Regions from separate parts of the Streptomyces sp. NPDC017991 genome, predicted to be linked through region 1. Evidence: riboswitches for the same ligand, from Rfam matches in the RefSeq annotation. Region 1 holds a riboswitch; the other holds the start of a gene.
The links. Region 1 has a riboswitch for cyclic di-AMP ahead of ACH4DZ_RS38765 (M23 family metallopeptidase). Riboswitches for the same ligand answer to the same signal wherever they lie in the genome.

Region 1 (8,490 bases):
TGGACGTCCTTGGCGGACAGACGCGGGTACGGCGCGAAGAAGCGGTAGTACTTCGACTCGGCGGACACCTGCTCGTAGAAGCTGACGAGGCGGTCGGCGTCGTCAGCCGCGATGGGCCGGACACGCGCGGTGCCGCCGTCGCGCAGCACGACGTCGGCCTCCCAGTGAGCGGGGTACTCGTGCCGGTCCGGCGGGGTCTGCATGGGGCCCAGAGTACGACTCGGGTCCGACAACGGCGGGTTCGCGTCCGGCGGGGACCCGGGGCAGTCTTGGGGGCCGAGGCGGTCGTGGAGCCCCGGGCAGGCAATGGGGCCCGGGCCCGCACCCGCGCGGGGCACGCCTCACCGTTCACCGTATGGAACACTGGTCTAGACAACCTTGACACCTGAAGGGCAGCATCACATGGCTGAGCGCCGCGTCAACGTCGGCTGGGCCGAGGGCCTGCACGCCCGTCCCGCCTCCATCTTCGTCCGGGCGGCCACGGCCACCGGCGTCCCCGTGACGATCGCCAAGGCCGACGGCAACCCCGTCAACGCCGCGTCCATGCTCGCGGTCCTCGGCCTGGGTGCCCAGGGCGGCGAGGAGATCGTCCTGGCCTCCGACGGCGACGGCGCGGACGCCGCGCTCGACCGTCTGGCGAAGCTGGTCGCCGAAGGTCTCGACGAGCTCCCCGAGACGGTCTGACCCTCAGGTCTCCTCGGGCCTCTTCGGACTTCCTCGGGCCTCTTCGGGTCTTCCGGATACCGCCGGATCCCATCGGTCCCGGCGGATCCTCTACGGCGGAGCCGCGTCACCCCCACCCCGGGCGACGCGGCTCCGCCGTTTTCGTGCGCGGGCCCCGGGGCCGTTCTTTTCCCGCTCGCGGCGTATCGATTTCTACCCGGGACCGCGCGCACGGAAATGACGCGCTCGACAATTCCGGGCACGCGGAAGAAAAGGGCACAAGAAATAGGGCCCCACCGAATATCCCTCTTTGTATACGGCGCTTCTGTTAATGCCGCAGGCCCGCCGTGTTTACGGGATGTTGCGAAGTCCTCACACGCTCGGCGCGGTCCCCGCCGGGGAACCGCAGCCGGTGCGCGGACACCGCGCGCTCCGTGTGCAGCGCCGTGATCGCCCTGGCCCGGTCGCTGTCACCACGGGCCACGGCGTCCACGATGGCCCCGTGCTCGGTCCAGGACTCGGCGGGGTGCGCGGGCGCCTCGACCGAGTACATCCAGGCGATCTTGTGCCGCAACTGGCCGAGCGTCGAGGTCAGCGCCGGGCTGCCCGAGGACTGCGCGAGCGTCTCGTGGAACCAGCCGCCGAGCGAGCGCAGATCCTCGCTGTTGCCCCGCCTGGCCCGCTCCTGGCCGAGCCTGACCAGCCCGCGCAGCACCTTGAGATGGGCCTCGGTGCGCCGCTGGGCGGCACGGGCGGCGCCCAGCGGCTCCAGCAGCACACGCATCTCCAGGAGGTCGGCGGCCTCCTGCTCCGTGGGTTCCGCGACGCACGCGCCCGCGTGCCTGCGGGTGACCACGAAGCCCTCCGCCTCCAGGGTGCGCAGCGCCTCGCGCACGGGGACCCGCGAGACGCCGTAGCGGCGCGCGAGCAGTTCCTCGGTGAGCCGGCTGCCGCGTTCGTAGACACCCGCGACGATGTCGTCCCGGATCGCCGTGCATACCGAGCGCGCGGGAATACGCATGACCGGACCTCCGCCTTAATCCCCGCGAAACGCGGTCGATTGACGCTTGTTCGGTGACTCTATTGCAGAGAACGGGAAATTCCGAAGGCAGCCGGGAATCCATGGCTATTTTTTGGACACATCGCGCTTCTGAACAGGCAGTCGTCCGGTGCGAAAGTGACCGGAAGGGGTCTGAACGCGTCGAAGGCCCCGGCTCATGAGCCGGGGCCTTCGACGGAGGTGCTGTGCTGTGCGGAAGTGCGGTGCGGGTGCCGTGCGGTCAGACGTTCACGCCGTGCCCGCGGAGGTAGGCGATCGGGTCCATGTCGGATCCGTACTCGGCGGTCGTACGCGCCTCGAAGTGCAGGTGCGCCCCTGTGACGTTGCCGGTCGCCCCGGAGAGGGCTATCTGCTGCCCCGGAGTGACCGTCTGGCCGACCGAGACACCGATGGACGAGAGATGCCCGTACTGGGTGTACGTGCCGTCAACCATCTTGATGACGACCTGGTTGCCGTACGAGCCGCCCCAGCCGGCCTCCACGACGGTGCCGGAGCCCACCGCGTGCACGGCGGTGCCACTGGCGGCGTGGAAGTCGATACCGGTGTGGCTGCCGGAGGACCAGATGCCGCCACCGGCCTGGTAGGAGGTGGAGACGTACGAGCCGGTGATCGGCGCGGTGTAGGCGTTGAGCCGCTTGCGCTCTGCCTCGCGGGCCGCGCGGGCCTTGGCCTCGCGCTCCTTCTCGGCCTTCGCCTTGGCCTTCGCCGCGGCCTCCTCCGCACGCTTCTTCGCGTCGGCCTCGGCCTTCTCGCGGGCGGCGGCCTGCTCGGCGGCCTGGCGCTGGGCGGCGGCCTGCGCGTCGATCTCCTGGGCGACCGAGTCGCCCATGGCGACGGCCTTGAGGGGGCCCGTCTGCTCGATCTCGCTCTCGGCGGCGAACGCCGGGGCGGCCAGCGTGCCCACGACACCGGTGGTGGCCAGGGCGGCGACGCCGACGGTCCTGCGGGTGGTGCGCGTCATGCGGCTGGGAAGACGGTGCTTCCCCGTGGCGCGGGTGAACGCCATGAAGTGGCTGGTCCTTTCCTTCCTTCTCGCCTACCGGGTTAGCTGACGGGTTCGGAGCAGGAAGGTCTCCTACGGACCCCCTTCGGGAAGGGCGTCCGATTCACCCCAGGGACCTGGGTCCCCGGCTCCCCTGGCTCGCGCCATGCGGGGACTCGGCGATGACTGTCCGGTGCCGCGGACGCGGCGCAGTGCCTGACGAACAGCCGGACCGACGCTAAGCGGCACCTCTTTCGATCGACAAACGGATCACCGTTTTTGTAGCGCACGCCACAGGGCAGACAGGCAACTTCCCTGCAATACGGACACACCGTGGGCGAAGAAGGACAGGAAAGGGCCCGGGTGACTCGTCCGGTCACCCGGGCCCCGGCCGTGACAGGTCCCGCTCGATCCCGGGCCCCACCCGGTCACAGATCCCTACTCGGCGCGCACGACGCTGACTTCGCCGACACCGAGGGCCCTGACGGGCTCCTCGATCTGCGCGGCGTCACCGACGAGGACGGTCACCAGACGGTCCACCGGGAACGCGTTCACGGCGGCCGCGGTGGCCTCCACGCTGCCGGTCGCGGCGAGCTGCTTGTACAGCGTCGCCTGGAAGTCGTCCGGCAGGTGCTGCTCGACCTGGTCGGCGAGCGTGCCCGCGACGGCACCCGCTGTCTCGTACTTCAGGGGCGCCACACCCACCAGGTTCTGCACGGCGACGTCGCGCTCGGCGTCCGTCAGGCCCTCGGCGGCGAGGGTGCGCAGCACCTTCCACAGGTCGTCGAGCGCCGGACCGGTGTTCGGGGTGTCGACGGAGCCGCTGATGGCGAGCATCGAGATGCCCGTCCCGTCCGGCGCGGAGCGCAGCACCTGGCCGAACGCCCGCACACCGTAGGTGTATCCCTTCTCCTCCCGCAGGACGCGGTCCAGGCGGGAGGTGAGGGTGCCACCGAGGCAGTACGTGCCGAGCACCTGGGCGGGCCACACGCGGTCGTGCCGGTCCGCGCCGACGCGGCCGATGAGCAGCTGCGTCTGGACGGCTCCCGGCCGGTCGACGATGATCACGCGGCCGGTGTCGTCGGCGGTCACCGGGGGCACGGGACGCACCTGGGCCTGCGATCCGGTCCAGGTGCCGAGCGTGTCACCGAGCAGCGCGTCGAGGTCGACGTCCGTGAGGTCGCCGACGACGACCGCGGTCGCCGTGGCGGGGCGTACGTGCTTCTCGTAGAAGGCGCGCACGGCCGCCGAGTCGATCGCGGTGACCGTCTCCTCGGTGCCCTGGCGCGGACGCGACATCCGGGAGTCCGCCGGGAAGAGCTGCCGGGACAGCTCCTTGGCGGCCCGCCGGGCCGGGTTGGCGGTCTCGTGCGGGATCTCGTCGAGCCGGTTGCGCACCAGCCGCTCGATCTCGCCGTCCTCGAACGCGGGCGCCCTGAGCGCGTCGGCGAGCAGGCCGAGCGCCTTGGGCAGCCGGGAGACGGGGACTTCGAGGCTGAGCCGTACGCCGGGGTGGTCCGCGTGGGCGTCGAGCGTGGCGCCGCAGCGCTCCAGCTCGGCGGCGAACTCCTCGGCGGAGTGCTTGTCGGTGCCCTCCGAGAAGGCCCGCGCCATGATCGTGGCGATGCCGTCGAGGCCCTTCGGCTCGGCCTCCAGCGGGGCGTCCAGGAGGACCTCCACGGCGACGACCTGCTGGCCGGGGCGGTGGCAGCGCAACAGCGTCAGGCCGTTGCCGAGGGTGCCGCGCTCGGGCGCCGGGAAGGCCCAGGGCCTGGCCTCGCCGGCCTGGGGCTGCGGGTGGAACTCCATCGTGGCGAGCTCGGTCACTTGGCCGCCTCCTCGTCGGTGTTGTCGGCGGCGGCGCCGGTGGCCCCGGCGGCGTCGGTCTCTTCGGGCGCGTCGGTCCCGTCCGGGGCGAGGGGCTCGTAGACCAGCACCGCGCGGTTGTCGGGTCGCAGACGGGCCTTGGCGACCTCCTGCACCTCCTCAGCGGTGATGTCGAGAACGCGCTGCACGGCGGTCAGGGCGAGCTGGGGGTCGCCGAACAGGACCGCGTACCGGCACAGTTCGTCGGCGCGGCCCGCGACCGTGCCGAGACGGTCCAGCCACTCGCGCTCCAACTGGGCCTGGGCACGCTCCATCTCCTCGGCCGTGGGGCCCTCCGCGGCGAACCGGGCGAGCTCCTCGTCGACGGCGGTCTCGATGACCGGGACCTCGACGTCGCCGGACGTCTTCACGTCGAGCCACCCCAGGGAGGGCGCTCCGGCGAGGCGCAGCAGACCGAAGCCGGCCGCGACGGCGGTGCGGTCACGGCGTACGAGCCGGTTGTAGAGCCGGGACGACTCGCCGCCGCCGAGCACGGTCAGGGCGAGGTCGGCGGCGTCCGACGCGCGCGTGCCGTCCTCCGGGAGCCGGTAGGCGGCCATCAGCGCGCGCGCCGGGACCTCCTCCTCGACGACCTCGCGCAGTTGCCCGCCCATGGTCTCCGGGAGCGAGCCGTCGCGCGGGGCGGGCTTGCCGTCGTGACCGGCGATGGAACCGAAGTACTTCTCGACCCAGGCGAGCGTCTGCTCCGGGTCGATGTCCCCGACGATCGACAGCACGGCGTTGTTGGGCGCGTAGTAGGTGCGGAAAAAGGCGCGCGCGTCCTCAAGGGTGGCCGCGTCCAGGTCGGCCATCGACCCGATCGGGGTGTGGTGGTACGGGTGACCCTCCGGGTACGCGAGGGCGGTCAGCTTCTCGAAGGCGGTGCCGTAGGGGACGTTGTCGTAGCGCTGCCTGCGCTCGTTCTTGACGACGTCCCGCTGGTTCTCCATCGACTCGTCGTCGAGCGCGGCGAGCAGCGAGCCCATGCGGTCGGCCTCCAGCCAGAGAGCGAGCTCCAGCTGGTGCGTCGGCATGGTCTCGAAATAGTTGGTCCGCTCGAAACTCGTCGTGCCGTTGAGCGAACCGCCCGCTCCCTGGACCAGTTCGAAGTGGCCGTTGCCCTTCACCTGGCCGGACCCCTGGAACATCAGGTGCTCGAAGAGGTGGGCGAGCCCGGTGCGGCCCTCGACCTCGTGCCGCGAGCCGACGTCGTACCAGAGGCACACCGCCGCGACCGGGGTCAGGTGGTCCTCGGAGAGCACCACTCGCAGGCCGTTGGCCAGGCGGTGCTCGGTCGCTGTCAGGCCGCCGGAACCGGCCTCGGCTGTGGCCGTGTGACCCATGGGCATGTACGTCCCTTCGATCGCGGAAAACTGCTGAATTCTGCTAGTCGTGCCACTGTATGCAAGCGCGCGGACAGCTGGCGAAGTTCCCGCATCGGGTACGCCGAGAGCGAGCACGCGAGCGTCCTCGGACCCGGCCGGCCGACACACCGGGTCTCGTACGTCCGTACGAGCACACGCGCTCCGGCAGAGGCGCCCCGTTCAGGGGCACGGGGAACCGCGCGACCGGCCACAGCGGACCCGCACGCGCCGGCCCCCTGCCCGGTCCCCCCGACGGGAGGCCGCCCCGCAGGGGCACTCCTTCACTTTCAGGGCGCGGGGAACCGCACGACCGGCCAAGACGGCCCGCACCCGGCAAACCCCCTCCACCACCCCCGTGAAAACGGAACGCGGTAGCGTCCTCAGACCTCCGCGGGCAGTCGCGGGTCGCGCTCGTGGAGCCTCCGGGGCCGCCTCGATCGGGGCCTGCCAGGCCTGTTGGGGCGGTCGCGCACCCGGCCCGACAGGCCCGTACGGACGGGTCGTGGTCCGCGTTGTCAGTACTGCGGTCCACAATGGACCGCGTCAGAACCCGTTCATGCCCAGGCAGAGACTGTGAAGGAGTCGCAGCAGCGATGGCCCGCCGCAGCACGAAGACCCCGCCTTCCGACGACTTCGAGGAGCGCATCCTCGACATCGACGTCGTCGACGAGATGCAGGGCTCTTTCCTTGAGTACGCGTACTCGGTCATCTACTCCCGAGCCCTGCCGGACGCCCGCGACGGCCTCAAGCCCGTGCACCGCCGCATCGTCTACCAGATGAACGAGATGGGGCTCCGCCCCGACCGCGGCTATGTGAAGTGCGCCCGCGTCGTCGGCGAGGTCATGGGCAAGCTCCACCCCCACGGCGACGCGTCGATCTACGACGCGCTGGTCCGCCTGGCCCAGCCCTTCTCCATGCGGCTGCCCCTGGTCGACGGCCACGGCAACTTCGGTTCGCTGGGCAACGACGACCCGCCGGCCGCCATGCGGTACACCGAGGCGAGGATGGCCGACGCCACCTCCCTCATGACGGAGTCGATCGAAGAGAACACGGTCGACTTCAGCCCGAACTACGACGGCCAGGAGCAGGAGCCGTCGGTCCTCCCGGCCGCGTATCCGAACCTCCTGGTCAACGGCGCGTCGGGCATCGCGGTCGGCATGGCGACGAACATGGCGCCGCACAACCTCGGCGAGGTCATCGCCGCCGCCCGCCATCTGATCCGCCACCCCGGGGCCGATCTCGAAACGCTCATGAAGTACGTCCCGGGCCCCGACCTGCCCACGGGCGGCCGGATCGTCGGCCTGACCGGGATCAGGGACGCGTACGAGTCGGGCCGCGGCACCTTCAAGATCCGCGCGACGGTGTCGGTGGAGAACGTGACGGCGCGCCGCAAGGGCCTCGTCGTCACCGAACTGCCCTTCACCGTCGGCCCGGAGAAGGTGATCGCAAAGATCAAGGACCTGGTCGGCTCGAAGAAGCTGCAGGGCATCGCCGACGTCAAGGACCTCACCGACCGCTCGCACGGCCTGCGCCTGGTCATCGAGGTCAAGAACGGCTTCGTGCCGGAGGCGGTCCTGGAGCAGCTCTACAAGTTGACTCCGATGGAGGAGTCCTTCGGCATCAACAACGTGGCGCTGGTGGACGGCCAGCCGCTCACCCTGGGCCTCAAGGAACTGCTGGAGGTGTACCTCGACCACCGCTTCGAGGTCGTGCGCCGACGCAGTGAGTTCCGCCGCACCAAGAAGCGCGACCGGCTGCACCTGGTCGAGGGCCTGCTCGTCGCCCTGCTGGACATCGACGAGGTCATCCGCCTCATCCGCTCCAGTGAGAACTCCGCCCAGGCCAAGCAGCGCCTGATCGAGCACTTCTCACTGAGCGAGATCCAGACGCAGTACATCCTGGACACGCCGCTGCGCCGGCTGACCAAGTTCGACCGCATCGAGCTGGAGACCGAGCGCGACCGCCTCAACGGCGAGATCGACGAGCTGACCGGCATCCTGGACTCGGACGCCGAGCTGCGCAAGCTGGTGTCGGGCGAACTGGCCGCGGTGGCCAAGAAGTTCGGCACCGACCGGCGTACGGTGCTGCTGGAGTCGGCCGGTTCCGCCGCCACGGCCGTTCCGCTGCAGGTGGCGGACGACCCGTGCCGGGTGCTCCTGTCGTCGACGGCACTGCTCGCGCGTACGGCCAACGGTGACCCCTTCGGGGAGAGCGAGGGCAGGCGCGTCAAGCACGATCTGATCGTCTCCGCCGTCCCGGCGACTGCCCAGGGCGAGATCGGCGCGGTCACGTCCAGCGGACGGCTCCTGCGGCTCAACGTCATCGACCTCCCGCAGCTGCCCGAGACCGCCTCGGCGCCCAACCTCTCCGGGGGCGCGCCGATCTCGGAGTTCCTGGCCCTGGAGGGCGACGAGCAGGTGGTCTGCCTGATGACGCTCGACGAGTCGTCGCCGGGCCTGGCCCTCGGCACCCAGCAGGGTGTGGTCAAGCGCGTGGTCCCGGACTACCCGTCGAACAAGGAGGAGCTGGAGGTCATCACCCTCAAGGACGGTGAC
Region 2 (8,490 bases), on a different contig from region 1:
CCATCAACACGGGCGCCTTCGCGGGCCCGCTGATCACCGGCTGGCTGGGCGACCACCGGGGCTGGCACTGGGGCTTCTCGGCGGCGGCCGTCGGCATGACCCTCGGGCTGATCCAGTACGTGGCGGGCCGCCGTCACCTGGCCGGGCGCGGACGGGCGGCCGAGTTCGCGCTGCCGCCCCGCGCGATGCGCCGCGCGGTCCGGCTGATCGTCCTGGGGCTCCTGGTGGCGGCGGTTCTCGCCGTCCTGTCGGCCCTCTCCGGAGTGCTGACCATGGACCGCTTCGTGGACCTGCTGACGCTGATCTCGGTGATCGCGCCGGTGGTGTACTTCGCGGTGATGTTCAGGAGCCCGCGGGTGACCCCCGAGGAACGGGGCCGGCTGCGCCCGTACATCGTCCTGTTCCTGGCCTCCACGGTCTTCAACTTCATCCTCTTCCAGGCGTACTCGACGATGATCCTGCTGGCCGCCTCGAACGCCGGGACGACGATCCTCGGCTTCGACTTCCCCGCCGGCTGGTACGCGTCCGCCCTGGGCGCCTTCGAGGTCGCGCTGGCCCCCGTGGTGGCCGCGCTCTGGGTGCGGATGGGGCACCGCCAGCCGCACGCCTCCAACAAGATCGCGTTCGGTGTGGTGCTCGGAGGGCTGTCGTTCCTGCTGATGGTCCTGCCGACCTCCGGCCACGACGGCGACGACTACCTGATGTCCGTCTGGTGGATCGTCGGCTCGTACTTCCTGCTGGGGCTCGGCGACATCCTCCTGGAGACCTCCGGCATGTCGGCCACCACGAAGCTCGCCCCGAAGGCCTTCGCCGGCCAGACGATGTCCCTCTGGTTCCTCTCGCTGGCCCTCGCCAACGGCATCCAGGCCCAGACCGTGAAGCTCTACGACGACGTCTCCAAGCCCGCGTACTTCGGCGTCAACGGCGCGATCGCCGTGGCCGCCGGTCTGCTCGTGATCGCCGCGGCGCCCTGGCTGCGCCGCACGATGCACCCCGTCCACTGAGGTGACACCCATGCGCATCCGTACGTCCTTCCCCTACGAGACGTTTCACGAGGACATCCGCGTTCCCCTCGCGGACGGAACCAAGCTCTACGCGCGCGTGTGGCGTCCGCTCACCGAAGAACCCGTACCGGCCCTGCTCGAATACCTCCCCTACCGGCTGACCGACTGGACCGCCCCGCGCGACCGGCAGCGCCACCCCTGGTACGCGGGCCACGGCTACGCCTCCGTGCGCGTGGACGTCCGCGGGCACGGCAACTCCGAGGGCCTGCCGGGCGACGAATACTCCGCGACGGAGCTGGCCGACGGGGTCGAGGTCGTCGACTGGCTCGCCGACCGGCCCTGGTGCTCCGGCAAGGTCGGCATGTTCGGCATCTCCTGGGGCGGCTTCAACTCCCTCCAGATCGCGGCCCTCGCGCCCGAGCCGCTCAAGGCGGTCGTCACGGTCTGCTCGTCGGACGACCGCTACGACAACGACGTGCACTACATGGGTGGTTCCGTACTCGCCGTCGACATGCACGCGTGGGCGGCGACCATGCTCGCGTTCGTCGCGCGCCCGCCCGATCCGGCGTACGTGGGCGAGTCCTGGCGCGACCTGTGGGTGGAACGACTGGAGTCGGTCGATCCGTTCCTGCACACCTGGCTCGCCCACCAGACGAGGGACGAGCAGTGGCGCCGCGGCAGCGTCCGCGAGGACTACTCGGCGATCCGGGCGGCCGTGCTCGCGGTCGGCGGCTGGCACGACCCGTACCGGGACACCGTGCTGCGCCTCGTGGAACACCTCCCGCCGGACCGTGTACGGGGCCTGATCGGACCCTGGTCGCACCAGTACCCCGACCGGGGGCTGCCGCCGGGACCGGCGATCGGCTTCCTCCAGGAGACGCTGCGCTGGTGGGACCACTGGCTGAAGGACACCGAAACCGGCACCGGCACCGGCAGTGACACTGACAGCGGCACCCACTCCGGCTCCGGCTCCGGGGTGATGTCCGAGCCGCTCCTGCGCTCGTACGTCAGCGACTCGCACCCTCCCGCGACGGTGTACCCGGTGCTGCCCGGCCGCTGGGTCGGCGACCCCGCCTGGCCCTCCCCCCTGGTCGCCCACGTCCCGTACGCGCTCCAGGGCGCCCCCGTGGTGGTGCGCTCCCCCCAGCACACGGGGCTGGACGCCGGCCGCTTCTTCCCCTTCGGCAACGAGGCCGACCTGCCGCCGGACCAGCGGGAGGAGGACGCGCGGTCGGTGTGCTTCGAGTTCGAGGTTCCGGAGGAGACCTGGGTACTGGGCCGTCCGCGCGTGCGTCTGAGGCTCACCTCGGCGGTGACGCGTGGACAAGTAGTGGCCCGTCTGTGCGACGTGGCCCCCGACGGCTCCTCGACCCTGGTCACCCGAGGCGTCCTGAACCTGACAGCCCGTCATGGCCGTGACCAGGTGGTTCCCTGGGAACCGGGCTCTACGGAGGATGTGCTTTTCGAGCTGAACGGCATCGGCCACGCCTTCCCTCCGGGCCATCGCATCCGGCTCGCCGTGTCCTCCGCGTACTGGCCGTGGATCTGGCCCCAGCCGGGCTCGGAGGCGGGCTTCACCCTCACTCCGTCCGGGAGCGCGCTGGAACTCCCGGTCCGCGCCCAGGAGTCGGACCCCTCCGTCGTCTTCGAGGAACCGGAGCAGTCGGCTCCGCTGGGCGTGAACTCCCCCGCCACACTGGACGAACCGCGTCCCGAACGCCTCGTGGTCCGCGATGTCGCCAAGGGCGAATGGCGCCTGGAAGTGGATCCGCGGTACGGCGGCACCCGCGTCTACCCGGACGGTCTCGAATTCACCGAGGACGCGCTGGAGACGTACACCATCAATGAGTCCGACCCGTTGTCCGCGCGTACCCGGTCCGACTGGTCCGTCCGGCTGCACCGGCCGGAAATGCCGTGGGACGCGAGCGTCGAGACGCACTCCGAAATCACCTGCGACGAGGCGGACTTCATCACCTCGAACGAAGTGATCTGCAAGGACGGCGACGAAGTGGTGTTCCACCGCACCTGGGAGAAACGGATTCCGCGCACGGCGGGATGAGCCGGGACGAGTTCACATGCCCCTGGAACCACCCACGGTGTCCGGCACTTCCGGCGACCGCAGAACATTGCGTATCACCTTTTTTATGGACATTGCTCATCGGCGGCAGTGAATTGGGTCACGCCCGCGTGAAGTGATCGTTTCGCCGGCTCCGTCGATTTCCCTTTGCGTAAAGCAAGTTGAACTTCACCTTCCGTTTCGATCAAGAGATATTCGCCCGACAAGGCAGTTCATAGCCGTCGCTGTGCGAATTCGGGGCTTGTTCGCGGCATGTGCTCTCGCATACGTTCACGTCACTCCGGACGGATCGCCTAATCCTGCCGCCGCCCGGAAAACCCAGTCACCCATTCACTCGCGTACGGCAGGAGCGGGGGACCCAGGTAAGCCGCCGGTCCGTATATCGGAACGGCTAGGGGTCAAGTCGCGCACACCACGCGGCCGGGCATCTCCCGCCCGAACCCGACAGCTCACCTCGCAGGCGCCGGAGAGGAAATTCGCCATGCCCGCACGAGGCAAGCACCGCCGCCCCAGAAACAGCACCCTCACCCGTGGCATCGTCGCCGCCGGGACGGGCGGAGCCGCACTCGCGCTCCCCCTCGTGGGGGCCACCGGCGCCCAGGCCGCCCCGAACGCGGTCCCGCAGGTCTCGCTGGTCACCTACAAGGTGGCCGAGGGCGACACCCTGTCCAAGATCGCCAAAGCGCACACCACGGGCGACTGGAAGAAGCTGTACAAGGCCAACCGCGCGGTCATCGGCGACGACCCGGCGATCATCCGGCCGGGCCTCCAGCTCACCGTGGGCACGAAGAACGGCCGGACCTCGGCGAAGACCGCCACGACGGCCACGGCGTCCAAGGCGTCCACGGCGTCCGCCGTCACCCCGGCCTCGGCGAAGACCTACACGGACGACCTCGACGGCTGGATCAGGCAGTCGCTGGACGTCATGGCCCAGCAGGGCATCCCGGGCACCTACGACGGCATCTACCGCAACATCATCCGCGAGTCGTCGGGCAACCCGCAGGCCATGAACAACTGGGACTCCAACGCGGTCGCCGGTACGCCGTCGAAGGGGCTTCTGCAGGTCATCGACCCGACCTTCTCGGCGTACCACGTGACCGGTACCTCGCTGGACCCGTTCGACCCGGTCGCCAACATCACGGCGGCGTGCAACTACGCCGCCGCGCGCTACGGCTCGATCGACAACGTCTTCGGCGCCTACTGACCGACCCGTCGGCCGACCCGGGGACCCGTCCCCGGGTCGGTCCGGTCGGTCCGGTCGGTCCGGTCGGTCCGGTCCGCGCGGTCGGTCCGGCGGGTGGAGAACATGCGCTCCAGGACCACCGCGATGCCGTCGTCCTCGTTCGAGAGGGTGATCTCGTCGGCGACGGACTTGAGTTCGGGATGCGCGTTGGCCATCGCGACCCCGCGCCCGGCCCAGTCGAACATCGGGATGTCGTTCGGCATGTCCCCGAAGGCGACGGTCTGCGCCGACGTCAGGCCCAGCCGGTCGGCGGCGAGCGCGAGGCCGGTGGCCTTCGTGATGCCGCATGGCTGGAGTTCGACGGTACCGGGCCCTGACATCGTGACGGTGGCCAGAGAACCGACCGCTCCCCGCGCGGCGGACGCCAACTCGTCGTCGGAGAGCAGCGGATGCCGCAGCAGCACCTTGCTGATGGGCTGGGTCCAGAGGTCGTCGCGCCGCAGCACCCGTACCGCCGGCAGCGTCGGGTGGGGCATCTCGTAACCCGGCTCGATGAGCGTGAGTCCGTCGACCCCGTCCTGGTCGACGGCCGCGTACACCTCGCCGACCTCCGCCTCGATCTTGCCGAGAGCCACTTCGGCCAGCTCACGTTCGAGCGTGACGGACCACACCATGCGGTCCGCGCCGGAGTCGTACAACTGCGCGCCCTGTCCGCACACCGCGAGCCCCCGGCTGCCGAGTTCGTCCAGCAGCGGCCGTACGCGCGGGGCGGGGCGGCCCGTCACCACGAGGTGCCGGGCGCCTGCCCCGACCGCCATCGCCAGCGCCGCGCGCGACCGGTCCGAGAAGGTGTCGTCGCCGCGCAGCAGCGTCCCGTCCAGGTCAGTGGCGATGAGTGAATATGCAATCGGTGGGGCCATGATCAGAGAATACGGATCGAATCCCCCACCGACTCGACGGGAACCGGACGTCGTCCGGCACCTCGACCACCCCGCGCGTCGTCGCAGGCCCCAGCAGACCCCTGGAGTTCAGGCCGATCCCATGACATATCGGCCACTCCGCCGACCCGATGCACGCCCCTTCGCCGACCGCCCGCGTGCGCCCGCGCGCTCCCACCGTGTGCGCTCGCGCCCCGAGTCCAGCGCCGCCGTGCCGCCCAGCCGGCCGTTCCCGTCCGTGCCCCCTGAAGGAAGCCAAGCCGGAGGGAAACCCTCCGACCTCACCCCCAATCGGACATTGCGAACTCTTCAGACACTGCCCACGGGCGGCGCCTGCCCGTAACGTGTGCTCCACCCACACGGAAAGCGAGGCAGCACCCCATGCCCCCCTTCGATGTCCCCGAGGGCGATCCCTTCGGCCCGCACAATCTTCCGTACGGCGTCTTCTCCCTGAACAACTCTCCGGACGGCTCTTCGGGCAGCTCTTCGGGCGGCCCCGGTCACCGGAGTGTGGGCGTCCGGCTGGGCGACCATGTCCTGGACGCGGGGGCCGCAGCGGTGGAACTGGGCTCGCCGTACGCCGCCCTGCTCGCCCGCCCCACGCTCAACCCGCTGCTCGCGGCCGGCCGCACCGCGTGGTCGGACGTCCGGCGGGCGCTGACCGCCTGGGTGACGGTCCCCGCCCACCGCGAGACCGTCGCGCCCCTGATCCACCCGCTCTCCGAGGTGACCCTCCATCTCCCCTTCGAGGTGGCCGACTACGTCGACTTCTACGCCTCCGAGAACCACGCCCGTAACGTCGGCCAGATCTTCCGGCCCGACGCCGAGGACTCCCTCACCCCCAACTGGAAGCACCTGCCCATCGGTTACCACGGCCGGTCGGGCACGGTGGTGGTCTCCGGGACCGACGTCGTACGCCCCGCGGGCCAGCGCAAGGCTCCGGCGGACCCGGCGCCGGTCTTCGGCCCGTCCGTGCGGCTGGACATCGAGGCGGAGGTCGGCTTCGTCGTCGGCACGCCCTCCCCGATGGGCACGCCGGTGCCGCTGGGCGACTTCCGCGACCACGTCTTCGGGCTCTGCCTCCTCAACGACTGGTCCGCGCGCGACCTCCAGGCCTGGGAGTACGTCCCTCTCGGCCCCTTCCTCGGCAAGTCCTTCGCCACATCGGTGTCGGCCTGGATCACACCGCTCGACGCACTGGAGGACGCCCGGGTCGCGCCCCCTGCGCGTACGCACCCTCTCCTCCCCTACCTGGACGACACCTCCGAGGACGCCTCGGAGGACCCGGGCGGCTACGACCTGCGCATCTCCGTCGCCGTCAACGGGCATGTGGTGTCCGAGCCGCCGTTCTCCACGATGTACTGGACGGCCGCTCAGCAGCTGGCCCACATGACCGTGAACGGGGCCTCGCTGCGTACGGGTGATCTGTACGGGTCGGGGACCGTGAGCGGGGCCTCCGGCGGGGAGCTGGGCTCGCTCCTGGAGCTGACCTGGAACGGCCGGGACGCCCTCGAACTTCCCTCCGGCAAGCGGACGTTCCTGGAGGACGGCGATGTCGTGACGCTGACGGCGTGGGCGCCGGGTCCGCACGGCACACGGGTGGGCCTCGGCGAGGTGACCGGCCGGGTGGCACCGGCCGCATAGCGGAGCGCCCCGAAGGGGCGCGGGGGACTGCGCGACAAGCTCCCACCGGCCCGCACCCGACGAACACCCCCGCATCGGCGGGATCCGGCGCACCGCAGTGGCCGCCCGAGTGGCAGATCTTGCCGCGCCCCCGGCAAAACCCCAGCTCAACCGCCCGCTCGGCGGAGCCCTCGGTGGCGCAACACTCCGGCAACACCAAGTCCCGTACCCCCTGGGTATGGTCCGTCGCATGCCCACCGAACGCATCCGAGAGCACGCCGGCCAGGGCGCGACCACCGTCGCCGCCCGCCGGCGCAGGCTGCGTGCGGACCAGGCCAGGCAGCTCGCCGATCTGCTGCGCCGGCAGGTGCTGACAGGCGGCTTCCCGGGCGGCACGCTGCCGCACGAGACCGCCATCGGCGCCGACTACCGCACCTCGCGCAACACCGTGCGCCAGGCTCTCGACCTGCTGCGGGCCGAGGGCCTGGTGGAACGGCTGCCCGGCGTCGGCACGGTCGTCGTCGCCGAGAAGTACCCGCACGGGCTCGACCGGCTGATGGGACTCGCGGAGACCCTGCGCGAACACGGCCGGGTCAGCAACGAGGTCCGCTCGGCGGGCCCCGTCGCCGCGCCGGCCCCGGTCGCCGAACGGCTCCGTGTGCCCGTCGGCGCCGACGTCCTCTACATCGAACGGCTCCGGCGGCTGAACGGGCTGCCGCTCTCCCTCGACCTCACCTACATCCCTCTCGACCTCGGCACCGCCCTGCTCGGCGCCGACCTGGAGAACACTGACGTCTTCCGCCTCCTGGAAGCCATCACCGGACAGCCGCTCGGACACGCCGAGATCACCCTGGAGGCCGTCAACGCCGACGCGCACTCCGCGACCGTGCTGCAGGCTCCGCGCGGCTCGGCCGTCCTGATGCTGGAACGTCTCACGCACCTCGCCGACGGCCGCCCCGTCGATCTGGAGTTCATCCGGTTCCGCGGCGACCGCATCACGATGAGCGGGCTGCTGCGCCGCTCGCTCTGACTCCTTCGCCCCCTTGCCCGCTTCGGCGGGACTTCCCTGGAGACAGCCATGCCCTTGGCGCCCCAGCGGGCCGACGTGCCCGTGACCATCGACGAGTCGAAGTGCATCGACGGCTGCACGCTCTGTGTGGACATGTGCCCCCTGGACTCCCTCGCCATCGACGAGAGCAACGGCAAGGCCTACATGCACGTCGACGAGTGCTGGTACTGCGGCCCGTGCGCGGCCCGCTGTCCCACCGGAGCCGTCACGGTCAACATGCCCTATCTGCTCCGGTGAGAGGCCCGAACCCCCATGACCTCCAAGAAACGCATGGCCCCGGGCCGTCCGGCGGTCGCGGTCGCCGCCGTCGCCCTGCTGCTCCCGCTGGCCGGTTGCGGCGGGGACGCCGAGGCCGGTGACGGCTCCACGGTCACCGTCACCGTCGGCTACCAGTCCAAGACCATCAACACGGTCACGGCGGGCACGCTCCTGCGTTCCCTCGGCTACTTCGAGAAGCAGCTGAACGCACTGGGCGACGGCAGGACCTACAAGGTGAACTGGCAGGACTACGCGACCGGCGCCCCGATCACCGCGCAGATGACCGCCGGGAAGATCGACATCGGTTCGATGGGCGACTTCCCCCTGCTGATCAACGC

Region 2: linked by a shared signal. The riboswitch ahead of ACH4DZ_RS33005 (transglycosylase SLT domain-containing protein) and the one ahead of ACH4DZ_RS38765 (M23 family metallopeptidase) in region 1 are both predicted to bind cyclic di-AMP.

The regions. Positions count from the first base shown of each region.
Region 1 is NZ_JBIRGP010000017.1:87,946-96,435, reverse strand. It holds gene ACH4DZ_RS38780 (GNAT family N-acetyltransferase) at 1-203, opposite strand, end outside; gene ACH4DZ_RS38775 (HPr family phosphocarrier protein) at 403-684, shown strand; gene ACH4DZ_RS38770 (GntR family transcriptional regulator) at 992-1,684, opposite strand; gene ACH4DZ_RS38765 (M23 family metallopeptidase) at 1,944-2,729, opposite strand; cyclic di-AMP (ydaO/yuaA leader) riboswitch at 2,742-2,897, opposite strand; gene ACH4DZ_RS38760 (M16 family metallopeptidase) at 3,144-4,532, opposite strand; gene ACH4DZ_RS38755 (M16 family metallopeptidase) at 4,529-5,914, opposite strand; gene ACH4DZ_RS38750 (DNA topoisomerase (ATP-hydrolyzing) subunit A) at 6,529-8,490, shown strand, end outside.
Region 2 is NZ_JBIRGP010000013.1:164,086-172,575, reverse strand. It holds gene ACH4DZ_RS33015 (peptide MFS transporter) at 1-1,004, shown strand, start outside; gene ACH4DZ_RS33010 (CocE/NonD family hydrolase) at 1,015-3,063, shown strand; cyclic di-AMP (ydaO/yuaA leader) riboswitch at 3,395-3,559, shown strand; gene ACH4DZ_RS33005 (transglycosylase SLT domain-containing protein) at 3,563-4,285, shown strand; gene ACH4DZ_RS33000 (HAD family hydrolase) at 4,279-5,184, opposite strand; gene fahA (fumarylacetoacetase) at 5,584-6,846, shown strand; gene ACH4DZ_RS32990 (GntR family transcriptional regulator) at 7,076-7,855, shown strand; gene ACH4DZ_RS32985 (ferredoxin family protein) at 7,904-8,131, shown strand; gene ACH4DZ_RS32980 (ABC transporter substrate-binding protein) at 8,147-8,490, shown strand, end outside.